2 regions of the Sphingobacterium sp. NPDC055346 genome follow, and region 2 is predicted to be linked to the other one. Evidence: riboswitches for the same ligand, from Rfam matches in the RefSeq annotation. Region 2 holds a riboswitch; the other holds the start of a gene.
The links. A riboswitch is a leader RNA that binds a small molecule or an ion and turns the genes downstream of it on or off. The one in region 2 is predicted to bind thiamine pyrophosphate.

Region 1: another riboswitch for thiamine pyrophosphate. It lies ahead of thiM (hydroxyethylthiazole kinase); the one in region 2 lies ahead of thiS (sulfur carrier protein ThiS).

The regions. Positions count from the first base shown of each region.
Region 1 covers NZ_JBSHMI010000006.1:312,152-321,367, forward strand. The annotation lists gene ACWICE_RS14250 (copper resistance protein NlpE) at 723-1,187, opposite strand; gene ACWICE_RS14255 (CBS domain-containing protein) at 1,335-1,748, opposite strand; gene tenA (thiaminase II) at 1,907-2,560, opposite strand; gene thiD (bifunctional hydroxymethylpyrimidine kinase/phosphomethylpyrimidine kinase) at 2,547-3,386, opposite strand; gene thiE (thiamine phosphate synthase) at 3,383-4,015, opposite strand; gene thiM (hydroxyethylthiazole kinase) at 3,999-4,808, opposite strand; TPP riboswitch at 4,866-4,958, opposite strand; gene ACWICE_RS14280 (NAD-binding protein) at 5,006-6,694, opposite strand; gene ACWICE_RS14285 (toll/interleukin-1 receptor domain-containing protein) at 6,698-9,216, opposite strand, start outside.
Region 2 covers NZ_JBSHMI010000003.1:325,028-334,243, reverse strand. The annotation lists gene ACWICE_RS08400 (EamA family transporter) at 1-698, opposite strand, end outside; gene ACWICE_RS08395 (hypothetical protein) at 920-1,660, shown strand; TPP riboswitch at 1,762-1,860, shown strand; gene thiS (sulfur carrier protein ThiS) at 1,926-2,132, shown strand; gene thiC (phosphomethylpyrimidine synthase ThiC) at 2,152-3,963, shown strand; gene ACWICE_RS08380 (thiamine phosphate synthase) at 3,960-4,568, shown strand; gene thiE (thiamine phosphate synthase) at 4,565-5,215, shown strand; gene ACWICE_RS08370 (thiazole synthase) at 5,196-5,963, shown strand; gene thiH (2-iminoacetate synthase ThiH) at 5,968-7,110, shown strand; gene ACWICE_RS08360 (HesA/MoeB/ThiF family protein) at 7,103-7,807, shown strand; gene ACWICE_RS08355 (RtcB family protein) at 7,937-9,216, opposite strand, start outside.

The DNA of each region.
Region 1 (9,216 bases), on a different contig from region 2:
TTTGTAATGGCGAACCCACAGCCTGGGTGAAATATTTATCCATACCTTTTGTGTCAGCCTGAGTTTACCGAATGGGCCTCGGAAGTATCCACTCTTCATTTGAAAAATAGTTCCCTCATCTTACGATTTCGGGATGACAAACACCTCAAAAAATAAAAAAATAGATTCTTCACTTCACTCTGAATCCCTCTTTAACGCATTTTGATTCTGAACGAATAGTGAGGAATCTGTACGGTTCTCAATATAAAGACCCTGTCATCCTAAATCTTTGATTTAGGAACTGTTCGCCAGTACAAACTATTGCAGATAGAAAAACTGTATGCCAATGCAATTATTCACAAAATTAGGTTTGCAATGTTCTGAGATCCTTCGGATGAACCTCAGGATGACTAAACGGTGGATAACCGCAGGTAAAGGAAAGTATGCCAATGCAATTATTCACAAAATTAGGTTTGCTATGTTCCGAGATCCTTCCTGCGTCAGGACGACAATGGGGTGTTAGCCGAAGATTTAGGAATTGTTCGCCAGTACAAACTATTGAAGATAGAAAAACTGTACGCCAATGCATTATTCACAAAATTAGGTTTGCAATGTTCCGAGATCCTTCGGATGAACCTCAGGATGACTAAAAAAACTTAACATAATGACATTTCCCATTGGGGCAAAAATAAAAAGAGCTGATTTTTTCAAACCAGCTCTGTACAATATCTATAAACTCAATACTATTGAGTTACTTTTTTCAAGATATAATTGTCTTTCAAAGGACCGTCGATAGGTTTTCCATCTTGGTCTAGGGAGAACAATTGGTTTTCGCCAACTTTTAGTTTCATGTTTACTTCTTTACCTACTAAATGAACGACACTGCCGTTGTCATGCCACATAAATTTACCGGTATCCTCAATTTTAGTGTCTCTTTCTTGATATTCACCTTCATAGGTAAAGGTTTCATCGGAGTTTAAGGTCACCGTAGTTTTGATTCCTGGACAGTCAGCGCAAGGAAATACGCCAGAATAGGTACCCGCCCAATCAACCGAATTTTGGGATGTATGTGTGCTGTCAACGGGGTTAGAATCTGTCAATACCGTTTCACTTGAATCTTTAGATTCCAATTGTTTATTAGCGTTTGAAGTACAAGAACCGAATGTCAATAATGCTGCGGTTCCAGCAAGTAAGCATAGTTGTTTCATATAACATAAATTTTATATTCAAAAATGCCCAAAAACTGCGCCAAAAGCTACCTTACTAAGAGTTTTTGTAATAATAAATTTCCTTATAAAAAATTTCAGCTGTAAACCCATTTGGTCTACAGCTGAAAATTAATTATTAACAAAATACTAATATTGATCGATAAAATATTTTAAGAGATCTGTTGTAGTTACTATCCCTACAAGGTCTTCACCGTCCACGACTGGAATGGAGTGGAAAGAAACTTGAGAAAGGGTTTCTGTCACTTCCTTTATGGTCGCTTCAGGATCTACCGTCAATGGTGATTTAGCCATTAACTGCGGAATGCTGTACATATCATAAACGATAGTTTCGATATCATCCTCTTCGTTTACATCCGCATAGCTAATTTTCAATAAATCAGAATAACTGACTACCCCAACTAATTTTTTGCCCTCTACAATAGGCAAGTGACGGATATTATGTTTCTTGAATAGTTTCTCCGCCTCATATAAGCTATCTTTTGGAGTCAATGTGATCAACTCGGTTGTCATAATCTGCGATACTGGAACTCTTTGTTTCATGATATTTGATTTTAATGGTTTGCTTAATCCTTTACTCAAATATCATGTTTGCATTGCGCCAAAAACAGGAGATTAATTACGTTAATAAATGATCTTTACCGCGCTAATATTGTACTTTTTTTTGTATCTTAATAGTTGGCCCAAAATTCAAGAATTGCTTACCATTTTATATTCCGATAAGCAGCATCCCAGAAATTAAATTCCAATCTACTTGCGGCAATAAAGACTTCAAGCATGGCTTTTCTACCTTTATCTGTGCTGTTTTCTGCCATGTAATCACTATACTGTAGGGCTTTTTTCACACCTTCGGCAAATTCATCGCCACTATAGGTCTCAATCCAATTCTTGTAAGGGTTATTATCTGAATTCTGGTTTTGATAGATATGGTCTCCCACTTCTTTGTAAATCCAAAAGCAAGGTAAGATGGCTGCCGTAGCTACCTCTATGGGATCATAGGCCACCGTACTTTTCAAGAAGTGAATATAATGGTGACAAACGGGCTCTATCGTAATCTCTTGATTGGGTTCAAGCTTGAATTGCTTGAAATAAGCCTCATGTAAAGCTCTTTCCACGATCAAGGCATTCTTGCCAAATTCAAAGAAGTCCAAGGCCATTTCATTGTCCTCTGCCTTTGAACCGAGTGCCGCAAGTGCTCGTCCATAATGTTCGAGGTATTTGGCATCCTGTAGCATATAGAACTGAAACTTTTCCAATGGGAGGGTTCCGTTTTTCAATTCTTCGATAAAGGGCATTTTCAATATTTCATGATAGATGGGTTGGATAGCTTCCCAAGCTTGATCAGTCCATTTCATATTTAATGAGTCTTTGAGGGTTAAAAAAGTGATTCAGTGGTCCATTTCCTTTTCCTATCAGCAGATCTTTGCTTCCTTTTATGGCACTGTTGATATACATGAGAGCATTTTCGGTGGATTGTTCCAAGTGATAGCCACGGGCAAGGAATGATGCAATGGCAGAGGAAAGCGAACAGCCTGAGCCGTGTGTGTTCTTGGTATTCACACGTTTAGATTCGAAATATTGCGCTGCATGGTTTTTCTGGATCAATATACTGGTGAGTATATCGCTTTGAAGATGTCCACCTTTTAATAGTGCAGCATTACAGCCTAAACTCAAGATTTCATCAGCGACTTCTACCATCGCATGTACGCTGCTGATTTCTCTACCCACCAATACGGAAACTTCATCAAGATTAGGGGTAATGATTTGGGCTATCGGAAACAATAGTTCTTTAATGGCCGCTATGGTTTCTTCATGGATCAGCCGATGTCCGCTAGTGGAAACCATAACCGGGTCAAAGACGATGCTGCCTTTATAATCTTTCAGGGAATTAGCAATGGTTTCGACCAATTTGCTATTATGTACCATCCCTATTTTGATGCTGTCGGGATAGATATCTTCAAAGAGACAATCTAATTGCTCATTTACAGCCTCAACAGGGATGTCGAAAATGTTCTTCACCCCTTGGGTATTTTGTACCGGCAAAGCCGTCAATACATTCATGGCATAGCAACCTAGGGATGAAATGGTTTTGGTGTCAGCTTGGATGCCGGCACCACCACTGCCGTCAAAGCCCGCTATACTGAGAACAGTTGGTACTTTATATTTTTTGTTTTCTTTCATTTTAATAATCCTTTCAACAGTTCGGCTGCTTTTCTTGGGTCTGAACTGCCGCAAATTGCAGAAACGACAGCAATGGAATTTGCGCCGGCTTGAAATGCCTGTCCAGCATTGTCCTGGTTCATACCACCGATAGCGATCAGCGGTTTATCGGCTTTTAGTTTTATTTCTTGTATACCGTGAATACCCCAAGTGGTCACAGTATTGGTCTTTGTCGCTGTTTTAAAAATAGGGCTGAGCCCCAGATGATGGGTTGGGGCCATTTGAGGACTTTCCAGTTGATCTTGGTATTCCAATGACCAGCCAATTTTCAGGATATCTCCATATTTTTCAGCTATGTCCAGGGGCTGTGTATCCGAAAGGCCAACATGAACGCCCCAAGCATGGATTTCAACTGCAATTTCAGGAGCATCGTTGATGATCAAAGGAATCTGGTATTGGCCTGTAATTTTTTTCAGTGCCTTTGCCTTGTTCAAATATTCCGTATGGCTGAGTTCTTTTTCACGCAATTGAATGATATCCACTCCGCCCAATATGGCTTCTTCCGCAACTTGCAGCCAATTCATTTTAACACAATCTTTTTCTGAAATCACCAAATAAAGGGGGTAGGGGAAATCAGGATGGATTGGCATATTTTTTTAGTTTTAAGTTGCCTAAAATCTGTTCTTTGGCAAGATTGTAAAGGATGTCATAAAAATTGAGCTGAAGGCTACCTGGGCCTTTCGATATTTTGGCAGCCAATTCGCCTGCAAGACTAGTGATGGCAATACCAGCGACAGCTTCTTGGTAGGGGTCTTTTGCTAAGCCAATGAATGCTGCGGTTATTGCGGAAGCCGTACAGCCCATTCCAGTTACCTTGGTCATCACGGAGGTGCCGTTTTTGATTTCGGTGATTTCATCCTTTGAAATGACATAATCAGTGGCACCGGAAATACAAACTATGGATCCCGTTTCCTCTTGCAGTAACTTTCCAGCATCTAGGGCCGAGCTGCTTGATTGGGTGCTGTCCACACCTTTAGCACTTTTATTGTTAAAGTTCTGAAGGGCGATAATTTCAGAAGCATTCCCACGAATGACCGTTGGTTTTAATTCCAATAGTGATTTTAGCGTTTCATTGCGTAGGGTAGAGATACCTGCACCAACCGGATCCAATACCCAAGGTTTAGCTAATTTGTTGGCCAGCTTTGCGGCCAGGATCATATTTTCTGCCCATGGTTTGCTTAGGGTACCGATGTTGATGACAAGGGCATTGCATAAACTGAGGACTTCCTCTAATTCCTCTTCGGCATGGACCATAATTGGAGATGCACCAAGTGCTAGAAGGGCATTTGCGGTATTGTTCATGACCACAAAATTTGTAATGTTTTGAACGAGTGGAGATTTTTCTCGGACTTGAGTCAATAAATGATAAATGTCGTTTTCCATTATTTGAAAAATTAAAAACAATAATGGCTGAAGGGAGGGAATAGGCAATTAGGTTTGCCAAGCAATTTTGCTTTTCCCTACGACGGTTTTAACCGTATCAGGTTCAAAGGGTCTGTCTCAATTCCTATTAGAATACCCCTAAAGCCAATCAAATATAGCCCAAACAATCTGCAAAGACAAATTCTTGGGCTATAGCTTTATTTTTCGTTCAAAAGAATCTTAATTCTAAGGATGGTGTCTCGATCTTTCTGTTTTTCACTTTCGCTCAAGATTTCCCAAGGAATCAGGGAGGGGTGGAGTTTAAGCTCATCATTTCGTACTTCCCCATAGTCCCAACCATTGATATATCGGTGTGCCATCCAGCGGTTATGCTCGATAATGGCCAAGGTTTCCACTTCATCCTCACTGAAAGCTATTGCATCCGGCTGGTTTACTGGCCATTCTTTATGGGTCAATAAAAACTTATAGGGAATATGGTCTGCCTGCGCTCGGCTGGCATCTTTTGCATCTTCGCTCAGGGTTAACCAATCAGAGGTGTATCGTGCACTTTCTGAACTGGTCCCGGAAAGTAATTTTCTATAATCATCATGGATGGCCTGGGCTAATTTGTCCAATTTATTGCCCGTGATAAATTCAAGGTTACAGATATCTTCCATCTGACCAAAGAATTTTATCCTATCGCTTTCTTCCGAATAGCGGATCAACTTCCGCAAACCTTTTCCTTCAGCATTGAGCACATAAATCGGGAATTTACTATTCTGGGTTTTGTCCAAGAGTTCCAAAGCGGTATTGAGATTAGTTTGGTCCTGGTCGAAAGCAGTAATGAACAAAGTTTCATTGCCTTTATCCAATAATTCCTCCCTAGATACCAGCTCATTGTAGGTTCCTTGAAAATTATGGAATTCAATAGGAAAAATCTTATTGGCTTTAGGATATTGCTCGATGAAGTAATTCCTGTCTTCTTCAGCTTGCTCGGAATAAACAGCAATTTTTAGGTCATTTTCGACAGAAATATGGAAAATCCTCATGGCTTGGACCAACATGGCTTTTGCGAAATCCCCATAGCCTAAAAATACGATTTTATTGATATCGGAAAGTTCCTTACCGGATCGCTGTAGATCTATTGGAAATTGCGAAAAAAACTGCCTTGCCAACATCTTGTGGATGTTGAAGAATCGAAGTTGGATTTGGTTGTTATCTAAATGGATTCCGGTGTTCTTGACCAAGTCGATCAACCTTGGGTTGCTGATATGTAAAAAGCAAAGCAGGTCGTTCTGACATTTTGATCTATCGTAGATATCCTGAACAGATTCAATGATTTCAATTACGGTTTGCTCATTTTCTAGGAAGACGATCAGTGAAGAGGCGCGTTTGATCCCTGCTTCCAGTAGGGTACTTTCTTCTTCGGCATTTCCGATAATCACTAAGTGGCCCTGTTTTTTTACAGAATTGATGTCGGCATGCTCTGTTTCCTTTTCAATGGCAATTCCTTTTTGCTTATAGTCTTCCTTTAGGCTTTGGAAAAGTTGCCTACCTTTTTTTGAGATACCTACAGAGATGACATGGTTCTGTTTGAAAGAAGCCTTTAAGAGATTGAACTGTTCGGAGAATACCTTTTGAATAATCTTGTAGGCACCGAAAAGCAGAATGCCAATGGCACATATCTTAGCTAGGATCAATTCCCAGGGTACATTTTCAGCTTCTAGGCCTGAACCTGAAGGGTCGCCACCGAATACGATTTTGATGATGCGGTAAATCCGATCAGGTAGGTACCTCAAAGAGTTGCTCTCAGGAAAGAACTTGGATAAACCGATCCAAGATAATATTATCAAAAAGCATACAAATGCTATTCCCAATAGACCTTTTTGTCTTCTTGTCAAATTCATTCTTTATTTGCTTAAGTTCTGTTTTGCTTCTTTTAGGAGCGTTTCAACTTCAGATTTCAGTTCTTTGTTCTTGATCTTGATCAATTGTTTTTCTGTAATGTCAACCATACGCTGACCTATCAATTTCGTTTCAGGCTTACTGCTGAAATAATTGGCAACCATAGCCCTGGCCAACGGATGGTAGTCATAGGTCACTGCCAACAATTGAAGGTTCGCCTCATTTTGGATAGGGTAGTTTATCTTCAAGATATCGGTAATCTTGACGTTGGAGCTAGGGGATACTGACCTGACGAATGGATCTTCAAAATACCAGGTGTCATAGGTGCCGGTCGTATCAATATAGTTCAGGATTGCTCCGGTTTCATTGTCATACTTCTTGCCATAGAATTTCTCCAAATCTCTAGCCAATTGGTCTTTGGACATGCTGACCTGTCCTGGAACTTCCCAGATATTGATGGCGATGCCATTCATGAGTGATTCAATGGTCATTAACCTTTTGTCGCCTGGCATTACATTGATCTGATCAAATCGCTGGTTGATAAAGGGCATAGTCAGGATGTTTCCGGTTTTTGCATCAACCACCTTTGCTGCATAACGCATTCCTTCGCCGTCATCCTGTACAAAGATCTGCTTGTCATCATCCGAGAAATGGAAGTATTGTGTGTTTTTGCTGATGCGGATAGTTTGGCCAAATGATTTTTTATCCTCCAAATCCCATAAGCGCATATGGGTGGCGTCTTCAGAAAGGGCCAGTATATTTCCTTGGTTATTGAAGACCATAAACGGCGTAGCGATGGTTTTCATTTCCAAAATAGGTTTATAGGTTTTGGTTTCTAATACCTGTGCATCGCCGGTAGAACTGACCTTGATCAAGTATTGAGAATTAGGACTGAAAGCGCCACTGCTCAAAGCGTCCTTTCCTTCGATAAGAACTTTTTTAGAAGCAATATCCACCACTTTCCAGCCATCAGGATTTACTAAAATCACTGATCTGTAATCTGGGCTAACCGTAAAACCAGCGATATCCTGTTCCTGCGTATAATTGATGTTCTGTTTTCCGGTTTCAATATCCCAAGATGCAAAGCTGTTCTTACCGGTCCTTGCGAGGACTTGGGTTTCATCCTTATTGAAGATGTAAAGTTTCGCTTGAGAATCAAATGGCTTTCCAACTGGTTTCCCCGTGCTGGCATCAAAGAAGTAGGTTTTACCACTTTTGCCCTTAACAAGTATCCGTTTAGTTTTGTGGAGTACTAGGTGAACCGTTACCTCTTCAGGTACCTGAATAAAGTTTTTGGTTTTTTCGCCAGTCTTAAGATCCATCTTTTCCACTGACTTTCCAGCTCTGTATCGTAAGAATGCAGAATCATCGGTAATACCTGCCTCAATATGGGCAAGATCTTTAGTTTCATAGAACTGTGCCACTCTTAAGGGGTCGCCTTTTTTGTTTTCAATAAAGGTCTGTGAATTTCCACTTACCAAAGATTGGGTCCAATCTGGTGAGTTGGTTTCTGCATTTGTAGCATCTTGTTCCATAATCTTCATCATGTTGCTGAAAAAGAAGATGTTTTCTGGTAATTTACTGGTTTTGGTAATGGATCCGTTCGACGTATTGATCTGGTTGATCTGGGAATCATTTCCTTGGTATAGATTACCATTACCGGTGAAGCCGGTAAACCTGACCAACATGGGGGATGGGGCAGACCATTGAACGCCATTGGATTTGTTGAAATAATTCGTTCCATCAGCATTGTGAAAGGCAATTTGGTTTCCATCATTACTGAAGGTCGGTGTCTTGATTCCAGATTTGAAGTGTTTTTTAAAGACTGGTTTAGGGTCGACTGCAGCTAGGTCATAGATGCTAACTTCAGAATCTTCTGGAAATAGACGTTCCACAAATAGAGTTTTGGAGCTATTGTCAATATATGCTGAAGATGGAGCAATCTGCTCTGTTGCCGAAATGACCTGTTCTTGTTTTGTTTCCGTATTGAAAAGTACGACTTCCCGTGACCTTTTATTGAATACGATATATTTAGCGTCTGGTGAAACAGCTATTATGGCAATAAAGGAGCTGTCCGGATTTAATCGAAGTTCCTCTTTTTGGTCCTTTTCAATATCGTATCTGACGATATTGCTGTTCGTTGTGGTAACATATGCCCTGTTCTGTCCATCGAACAGCGGGTAGCGGGTTTGGATTGCGGTGATATCATCCCGTTGTTTAATAAGTTTCCGATCAACGGCATCCCAAACTTGGAGTACATTCAAATTGTTTCCGGCACTGGCGAACCCAACCAACCATTTGCCATCAGGGGAGAAGCGCGTTACACCGTAATTGACATTTGGCATTCTGGTAAGATCATCTTGGACCGACAACATGGAGTGTGCAAAAAGTTCTGCACTTTCATCACCTCTTCGGGTTGCTTCCGCAATATATGCGGCGCCATCACCATATTCGCTTTCGGTCAATTTATTGATTCCTGAAGCATACAATGATTTTGCAAGATTGCGCAAGGCGGAGTTTCTTT
Region 2 (9,216 bases):
TTGGCTGGCAGTCTTCCCAAGGCCATCATGTCTAATGAAAACGGCAATGCAGAAGATAAGATGGCCACGAGAAGCCCTTTGGAAAATTGCCCAGTATTGATGTTCAATATCGCGCCATCCATTAAGGCAAATGGAACTATAAAGACCGTTGCGATCATCATCCCGGTAGTAACTGCCTGTTTACCCTCCATAACTTTGGAAAGCTTGGCCCCCATCAGGATATAAACGGCCCAGAAGACCCCTGCAAGTAAGGCTAATCCCAATCCTATCGGATCGATGCCATTGCTCTTCCAAGGAACGATCAGTAAAATTCCTGTCAACGCCAATACTGCCCAGATGACATCTGTCCATTTCTTTGATAGGACAAAGGCCAAGAACAGAGGTCCTACGAATTCAATGGTAACACCTAAGCCCAATGGGATTCTTTGGATGGCCATATAAAAAATGAGGTTCATGACGGCAATGCCGATTCCGTAAAGACCACAGTACATCCATTGTTGCTTGTTGAAGGTACGTAGCTTCGGCCTATTGATCGCATAGAGCAGAATGGCAGATAAGCCAATCCTCAAGGTTGTTGTCGCAATGGGACCAATGGCCGGAAACAACTGCTTCGCGAATGATGCTCCCCCTTGCACACAGATCATGGATAAGATGGCAGCAGCAACAGCAATATTGGTGTTTCGGATTTTGGCAAACATGGTCAATCGCTCTTTTTAAAATTGAATCCAAAAATAGCCTTTCATTTTTATTAAACCGGCGAAATGTGAATAATTAATTCCCCAAACGACTTCCTATATTTAATTTTCTTAACCAATATGTTAAATATAGTTATTACTGTCATTCTAAGCCTTTAGATTTAGTAAATTAGACTAGATGAATTATTTTCACCTAAAGAAAATGAAAGCTTAATATTAGAGCTATGGCATTAAAACCGATTATTATTTCCTTCCTTTTGTTCCTTTATAGTTTGGTGGCATTTTCCCAAGCTCAAAAGAGGTATACCGGCACAGTTTACTCCAATGACAGCAGTCTGTTGATCAAAAATGTGGATGTCATTAACCAAAGAACAAAACAAACGCTGCGATCAGATTTTGATGGTTCCTTTGGCATCGATGCCCGCCCGTCTGATAGCATAACCTTTGTCCATCCGCATTGGAATAGCCTCAGTATCTTGGCTGAAGATCTAAAGCAGCATGTTTTCCTACAGAAAAAATCCATCGTGCTAGAAGAGATCGTCGTCATGGGGAATACCAAAGCTGCAAAGCTGAAGGAACTGGAAAGCATGAAAAAAGATATCAACGTTAAAGGGGGACTATATTACTCCGGTGAACCACCATGGTACCTGCTTCTACCCTTTGGCATGCCAACCGTTACTTACTTCTACGAAAAATTCAGTAAATCTGGTAGAAACGCGAGAAGGTTCAATGCTTTTATGCAACAAGAAATCAAAAATATGGAAGTGGACCAAATCTTCAACAAAGCAAGCATCAGCGATATTATCCCCATGGACGATGAAGAACTGGAACAGTTTATGGTGGAATATAGACCTGATTTCGAAACTGCCCAATATTGGACCAACTATGACCTGCATGTGTATATCAAGAAATACTACAAAGAATTTAAAGAGAAAAACCCTGCTGAAAGATTGATCCTAAAGTAGTTTTAGGGATATCTTGAGGTTTCTTCTCGGTAAAGAAGCAACCTGTAAATTGTATTATAATCACAAATAATTTCTTTTAGTTAACTCATTTAGCTAACTTGCCAACGCTTTAGGGGTGTCTGCATTAATTGCAGGCTGAGATTTTACCCTTATAACCTGATCTAGATCATACTAGCGTAGGGAAAAGTAAAATGTCATTCATGGGTGCGTCCTGTACCTAAAGTAGACATTCCTAAAGCATTAATGCTTAAATAACTATTCAGGAATGTTACTTATTATCAATAATCAGACAAAACAGTACAAGAGATCTCCATTTACCTTGGAGGAATTAATGGATTTGGAGCTTAAAGGCAAAACCAAAGGTGTTGCTGTTGCCCTAAATAACCAAGTCATCCCTAGAGACAAATGGTCGGATACCTTATTGACTGATACTGATTCTATCCTAATCATAACCGCAACTCAAGGCGGATAACCCTTAAATATTTGAAGACATGACAGAACAAAAGATTACAACCAATGCTTTTCCAAATTCCAAAAAGGTTTATATTCCAGGTAACCTATACCCTATCCAAGTTGCAATGCGTGAAATATCCCTGAGCCCAACCAAGTTGAGCAAGGGTGGTCTTGAAATCAACCCTCCAATTACGATTTACGATACTTCTGGTCCATATACAGATGTGAATTCTGAAATCGATATCCGTAAAGGCTTGGATAGGATCAGGGAACAATGGATTTTAGACCGCAATGACGTTGAGATTTTGGAGGGCATCAGTTCCGAGTACGGACAAAAAAGACTCCATGATCCCAACTTGGATGAACTGCGTTTTTCTTACAATCATAAACCAAAAAGAGCAGCAGATGGACAAAATGTAACCCAGCTGCACTATGCTAAGAAAGGGATCATCACTGCGGAAATGGAATATGTCGCCATTCGTGAGAACCAAAGAATTGAACAATTACAGGCCGCTACGAAAGGAATGGCTGAACAACATAAAGGTGAAAGCTTTGGTGCCAATACGCCAAAACGGATCAGCCCTGAATTTGTGCGGGATGAAATCGCAGCCGGAAGGGCAATCATTCCAAATAATATTAACCATCCGGAAAGTGAACCTATGATCATTGGCCGCAATTTCTTGGTGAAGATCAACGCCAATATCGGAAACAGCGCTGTAAGTTCCAGTATCGAAGAGGAAGTGGAGAAAGCAGTCTGGGCATGCCGATGGGGCGCCGACACGATCATGGACCTCTCTACTGGAAAGAACATCCATGAAACTCGCGAGTGGATTATCCGAAATTCTCCAGTACCAATAGGTACAGTTCCTATCTATCAAGCTTTAGAAAAAGTTAAAGGTGTGCCGGAAGATCTGACCTGGGAGATTTTCAAGGATACTCTCATTGAGCAAGCAGAACAGGGTGTTTCCTACTTTACGATACATGCGGGTGTCCTGTTGAGATATATCCATTTAACGGCGAAAAGGGTAACAGGAATTGTTTCTAGAGGTGGTTCAATTATGGCTAAGTGGTGCCTATACCATCATAAAGAGAATTTCCTGTATACGCATTTTGAGGAGATATGCGAAATCATGAAAAAGTATGATGTAGCCTTCTCTTTAGGTGATGGATTAAGACCAGGCTCTATTGCCGATGCCAACGATGAGGCTCAATTTGCAGAATTGGAAACCTTAGGAGAACTGACTAAAATAGCTTGGAAGCATGATGTTCAGGTGATGATAGAAGGCCCAGGACATGTCCCTATGCACATGATCAAAGAGAATATGGAAAAGCAATTGGAAGAATGTGATGAGGCTCCATTTTATACCTTAGGTCCATTGACAACGGATATTGCTCCCGGCTATGACCATATCACCTCAGCTATTGGCGCTGCAATGATCGGTTGGTACGGATGTGCTATGCTGTGCTACGTAACACCAAAAGAACACTTAGGCCTTCCCAATAAAAAAGACGTTAAGGACGGAGTAATCACCTATAAACTTGCTGCCCATGCTGCAGATTTGGCCAAAGGACACCCTGGCGCCCAATACAGAGACAATGCATTGAGCAAAGCGAGATTCGAATTCAGATGGGAGGACCAATTTAACCTTTCACTCGATCCTGATACCGCAAGAGAGTTTCATGACGAAACTTTACCTGCAGATGCAGCAAAGGTGGCTCATTTCTGTTCGATGTGCGGCCCTAAATTCTGTTCCATGAAAATAACGCAAGAGATCAGGGAGGCAACCGAAGAAGGGATGTTGGAAAAATCGAAGGAATTTATTGAAAGTGGAAAAGAAATATACCTATGATCATAGTCGTTTCTCCAAACAGCAATTATCCTAACGAACCATTGCATGTCAACAACATGTTAGATAATGGATTGGAGCTATTTCATTTCAGGAAATATGCCTCATCGGATGAGCTGGCTTTGGAGTATTTGGACAATATTGATGTTTGTCAAAGAAAGAAAATCGTACTTCACTCCCACCATCACCTAGCGACTGAGTTTATGGACATTGAGCGTCTGCATTTCAATAGTTATGATCGGATAAGAGGGAAGCAATTGGAGTATAATGGAAATTACATCTTATCGACCTCCACGCATTCTATTCAGGAATTCAATGAATTGAACAAGACTTGGTCTTACGCCTTTCTTAGCCCTATTTTTCAGAGTATCTCAAAGCCTGGACACGGTATTTCGAACAATGTTTTTGAAGATATTGAACTAAAGGACAATGCAGATGTCGATTTGATTGGACTAGGAGGAATTGAATATCAAAACATGGAAAGAGTATTAGGCAAAGGTTCGGACGGAATTGCTTTGTTAGGGTCCATTTGGAATCAGATTGATCCAACTAATTATTTGATCTCCTGCAATGAAAAACTAGCATTATGGAAGGCAGACCAACTATGAAAACTAACTTAAGTCGAATCCAATACATATCTGATGGAAGAACTTTTTCGGACCAGGAAAGAAATATCAGGAAGGCTCTGGATTCAGGAATCAAGTGGCTACAACTCAGGTGGAAATTTGGAAGAGAAAAGGAACTTCATCAGCTTGCAGAATTGAGCCGAAAGCTCTGTGAACTCTATCAGGCAACCTTTATCATCAACGACCATTTATATTTAGCCAAAGACCTGGATGCAGATGGAATCCATTTAGGGTTGCAGGATGAATCTATTTTAAGTGCTAGAGCTGTCTTAGGCAATGAAAAAATTATTGGAGGGACAGCAAACAGCTTCCAGGATGTACTTCAAAGAATCCAGGAAGAATGCGATTACATTGGTCTTGGACCATTACGGTTCACCTCAACCAAACAGAAACTGAGTCCAGTTCTAGGATTTTCAGGATACCAGGAAATCATTCAAAGACTAAAAAATGAAAAGGTACAATACCCTCCAATTTATGCCATTGGAGGGATAAAAGAACAGGACTTAACCGAATTGTTGCAAGCAGGGATTTATGGTGTGGCTGTATCAAGCCTGATTCAAAATGACCCTTCTGCAACTTCAAGAATGAATCAATTTTACATAGAAGATTATGTTGAAAATAGCCGATAAAACATTTCAATCCAGACTTTTCTTAGGTTCTGGAAAATTTGGAAACCTTTCCCAAATGGAGGAAGCTATTTTAGTTTCTCAAACCGAATTGGTCACCTTAGCGTTAAAAAGAGTGGATCACCAATCTGCCGAGGATACCTTGCTGAATTCCTTGTCATTACCCAATGTGGCCTTGCTTCCCAATACTTCGGGAGCTAGGAATGCAAAAGAAGCAATTTTTGCTGCCCAACTTGCAAGAGAAGCTTTTGAAACCAATTGGATCAAACTTGAAATCCATCCTGACCCTCGATATTTGATGCCTGACCCCATCGAAACTTTAATAGCTACCGAGGCGTTAGCCAAGCAGGGTTTTATCATCATGCCCTATATTCATGCTGACCCTGTTTTATGTAAAAAACTGGAGGATGCCGGTACGGCAGTTGTTATGCCATTAGGTTCTCCAATAGGAAGCAACAAGGGATTAAAGACCATAGACTTTTTGGAGATCATCATTGAACAGAGTCAGGTACCGGTAGTAGTCGATGCGGGCATTGGAACCCCCTCTGATGCTGCCCAAGCCATGGAAATTGGAGCAGATGCCGTATTGGTGAACACTGCAATTGCCACGGCCTCGGACCCTATTAAAATGGCCGAAGCTTTCAAGCTGGCCGTGATTTCAGGAAGGATGGCTTATGAATCTGGATTAGCAAGCAAGAGCTTCAATGCCAATCCATCTTCTCCACTAACTAGTTTTTTAATGGATCAATAACAGGATGGACATCAAAGAAACCTTAAACCAATACGACTGGAAAGAAATCCAAAACAAAATACAGAATTGCAAACCCTCCGATGTTGAATCATCCCTGATTCGGCCTAAGAAGTCTATCATGGACTTTCTGAACCTAATCTCACCTGCTGCAGAACTTTATTTGGAACCAATGGCACAACTAAGCAGCCAGTTGACCCAACAGCGTTTTGGCAAGACCATACAACTGTATGCCCCTTTGTACCTGAGCAATGAATGCCAGAACATCTGTACCTACTGTGGCTTCAGTATGGACAACAAAATAAAACGAAGGACCTTGAGCAATGCTGAAATCATCTTGGAAGCCATGGCTTTAAAAGAGATGGGGATCAATCATGTCCTATTGGTTTCGGGAGAAGCCAATAAGACCGTAGAAATCCAATATTTCCTGAACGCCATCAGTCTCTTGAAACCCTTTTTTTCAAATATCTCCATTGAGGTACAGCCACTCTCCCAGGAAGAGTATGCCATGCTCCATCAGGCAGGAGTACATTCAGTGTTGGTCTATCAAGAAACCTATCACGAGGAAGTCTATAAAATATACCACCCGAAAGGCAAAAAGTCCAATTTCAAATTCCGATTAGAAACACCAGATCGCATAGGCTCTGCCGGAATCCATAAAATAGGTCTAGGCGTTCTATTAGGCCTAGAGGATTGGCGGATTGACAGCTTCTTCAATGCGGTTCATCTGAATTACCTACAACAGCGATATTGGAAAACCAAATATTCCGTTTCATTTCCACGATTGCGACCCGCGGAGGGCATAATTGAACCCAACTTCATTATGGAGGACCGTCACTTGTTGCAATTGATCTGCGCTTATAGGATCTGGAATCCGGATCTGGAGATTTCAATCTCTACGCGAGAAAGTGAAAACTTCAGGAACCATATCATCGCATTGGGAGCAACAACCATGAGTGCTGCCTCAAAAACCAATCCTGGTGGATATGTCGTGGACCCGCAATCCCTGGAGCAGTTTGAAATTTCCGATGAACGAAGTATGGAAGAAATAAAGACCAGAATAAAGGCCAAGGGCTATGACCCTATCATGAAAGATTGGGACTCCTGTTTTTCTGAACAATTCAGCAACTCAAACAGCAACCATGGATAAAGAATTCAGTCGCTATAGCCGACAGATCTTCATAGAAGAAGTATCCATTGAAGGCCAGCGCAAGATTGGAAACTCAAGGGTTCTGGTGATCGGTGCAGGCGGATTAGGATCCCCTGTCATTCAATACCTTGCAGCAGCAGGCGTTGGGAAATTGGCTGCAATCGACTTTGATATACTTGAAATCCATAACTTAAACCGACAGGTGATACACCAAGAAAGCTTTATTGGAAGGCCAAAGGTCGAAAGTGCACATTCTTTTGTACGCCAATTCAATTCAGGAATTTCTTTCCAGCCCATCGACCAGAAACTAAATAAGGAAAACATTGCGGCTGTATTTTCGGGATACGACATCATCGTAGATGGTTCAGATAATTTTGAAACGAGATACTTGATTAATGACCACTGTATCAAAATGGGAAAAACACTCGTTTATGGAAGCATATTTTCCTTTGAGGGTCAAGTGGCTGTATTCAATTATGAGGGCAGCAAGAACCTAAGGGATATATTTCCAAGTCCCCCTAATCCAGAGGATGTACAGAACTGTGACCAATTTGGGGTTCTGGGAGCTTTGGCGGGAATCACTGGAACCATGATGGCCATGTTGACCCTGAAAGTTATTCTGGGACTTAATGTCCCTGTAAACCAGTTGACCATCATCGATGGCAAAAACTGGAACTTCAACCAGTTAAGATATTAAAGAGAGTAATTAGTGTGACAATTACTAAAGGATAAGATGGCAGGTAAAAATCCTGCCTAACCTTATCCCTTTTTATTAAAAGGCAATATTAAGGTCAAAGAACCGAACAAAAAGCCAATACCTCCATGCTTAATCTTCCCTTGAACCATCCTCAGCCATGCGGACCACCTTTGGATGGAAGGATGCAACCACATCCAGCAATTCCTTTTGGGCATCCATGACCTCATGGATATTCTTATAGGCCATTGGTGCTTCGTCCAAATCCGCTCCGATCAAGGTTATCCCTAGATCTTCCAACCGCTGATTAAGCTCTTTTCGTGACAAGGTCTTTATCGCTTGGGTACGGCTCATCAATCGTCCTGCACCATGCGAAGCCGAATTGATCGCTCCCTCAGCCCCTTTTCCACGCACCAGAAATCCTGGTGCAGCCATCGATCCCGGAATGATTCCCATCACCCCTTTTGCCGCTGGAGTTGCGCCCTTACGGTGCACGATCAGCTCCTCTCCTTTCCACATCTCTTTCCAAGCAAAGTTATGGTGATTTTCCACCTTCGTTAATCGCTCAGCACCCAATTCAGAGAGCACCTTTTCATGGATCACTTCATGGCAGGCTGAGGCATAGTCCCCCGCTAGGTTCATGGCTAACCAATATTCTTGACCTTCAGCAGAATCTAAGTCGAAATAAGCCAAATGCTTGGCCTCATGCGGCAATTGACAGAACTGCATAGCCTTTTTGGTATAGTGATTGGCGATCATTGCTCCCAATCCACGAGAGCCAGAATGCGTCAATAGAGCCAAGTACTGTCCTTGAGGAACCCCTAATTCTTTATCCTCTTCATTAAATTCCATGATGCCAAACTCCACAAAGTGGTTGCCACCACCTGAAGATCCTAACTGTGTCCAAGCCTTATCTTTTAATTGCTTCACAAAAGGATTGGCATCAAACTGATCGTTCTCCAACACCTCGTGGTCAAGACGTTCATCTTTCAAGAAACCGTTCCCTGCACCAAAGCGCGTGGTTTTCATCAAGATCTTTTTCAGCTCGTCCCGATGGGTATCCACATAACTGGCCGGAAGGTCAAATATGGAGAGCGCCATACGGCAACCGATATCGACCCCAACAGCATAAGGAATGATTGCATTTTTCGTTCCCAATACCCCACCAATAGGCAATCCATAGCCTTGGTGTGCATCAGGCATCAAGGCACCGGCAACCGTTACCGGCAGTTTCATCGCCGTTTTCATTTGGCTCTTTGCCCCATCCTCAATTTGCTCAGCGCCATACACCTCGTATGGCAACTCTTCAGTCTTCAAGGGGATATTGTATTTTTCCAATTCCTCTATATTCAACAAGGCAAATGAGAGCGGTGAAAACAAGGGATCTTCAGCAAAACCTTTTGGATCATCCA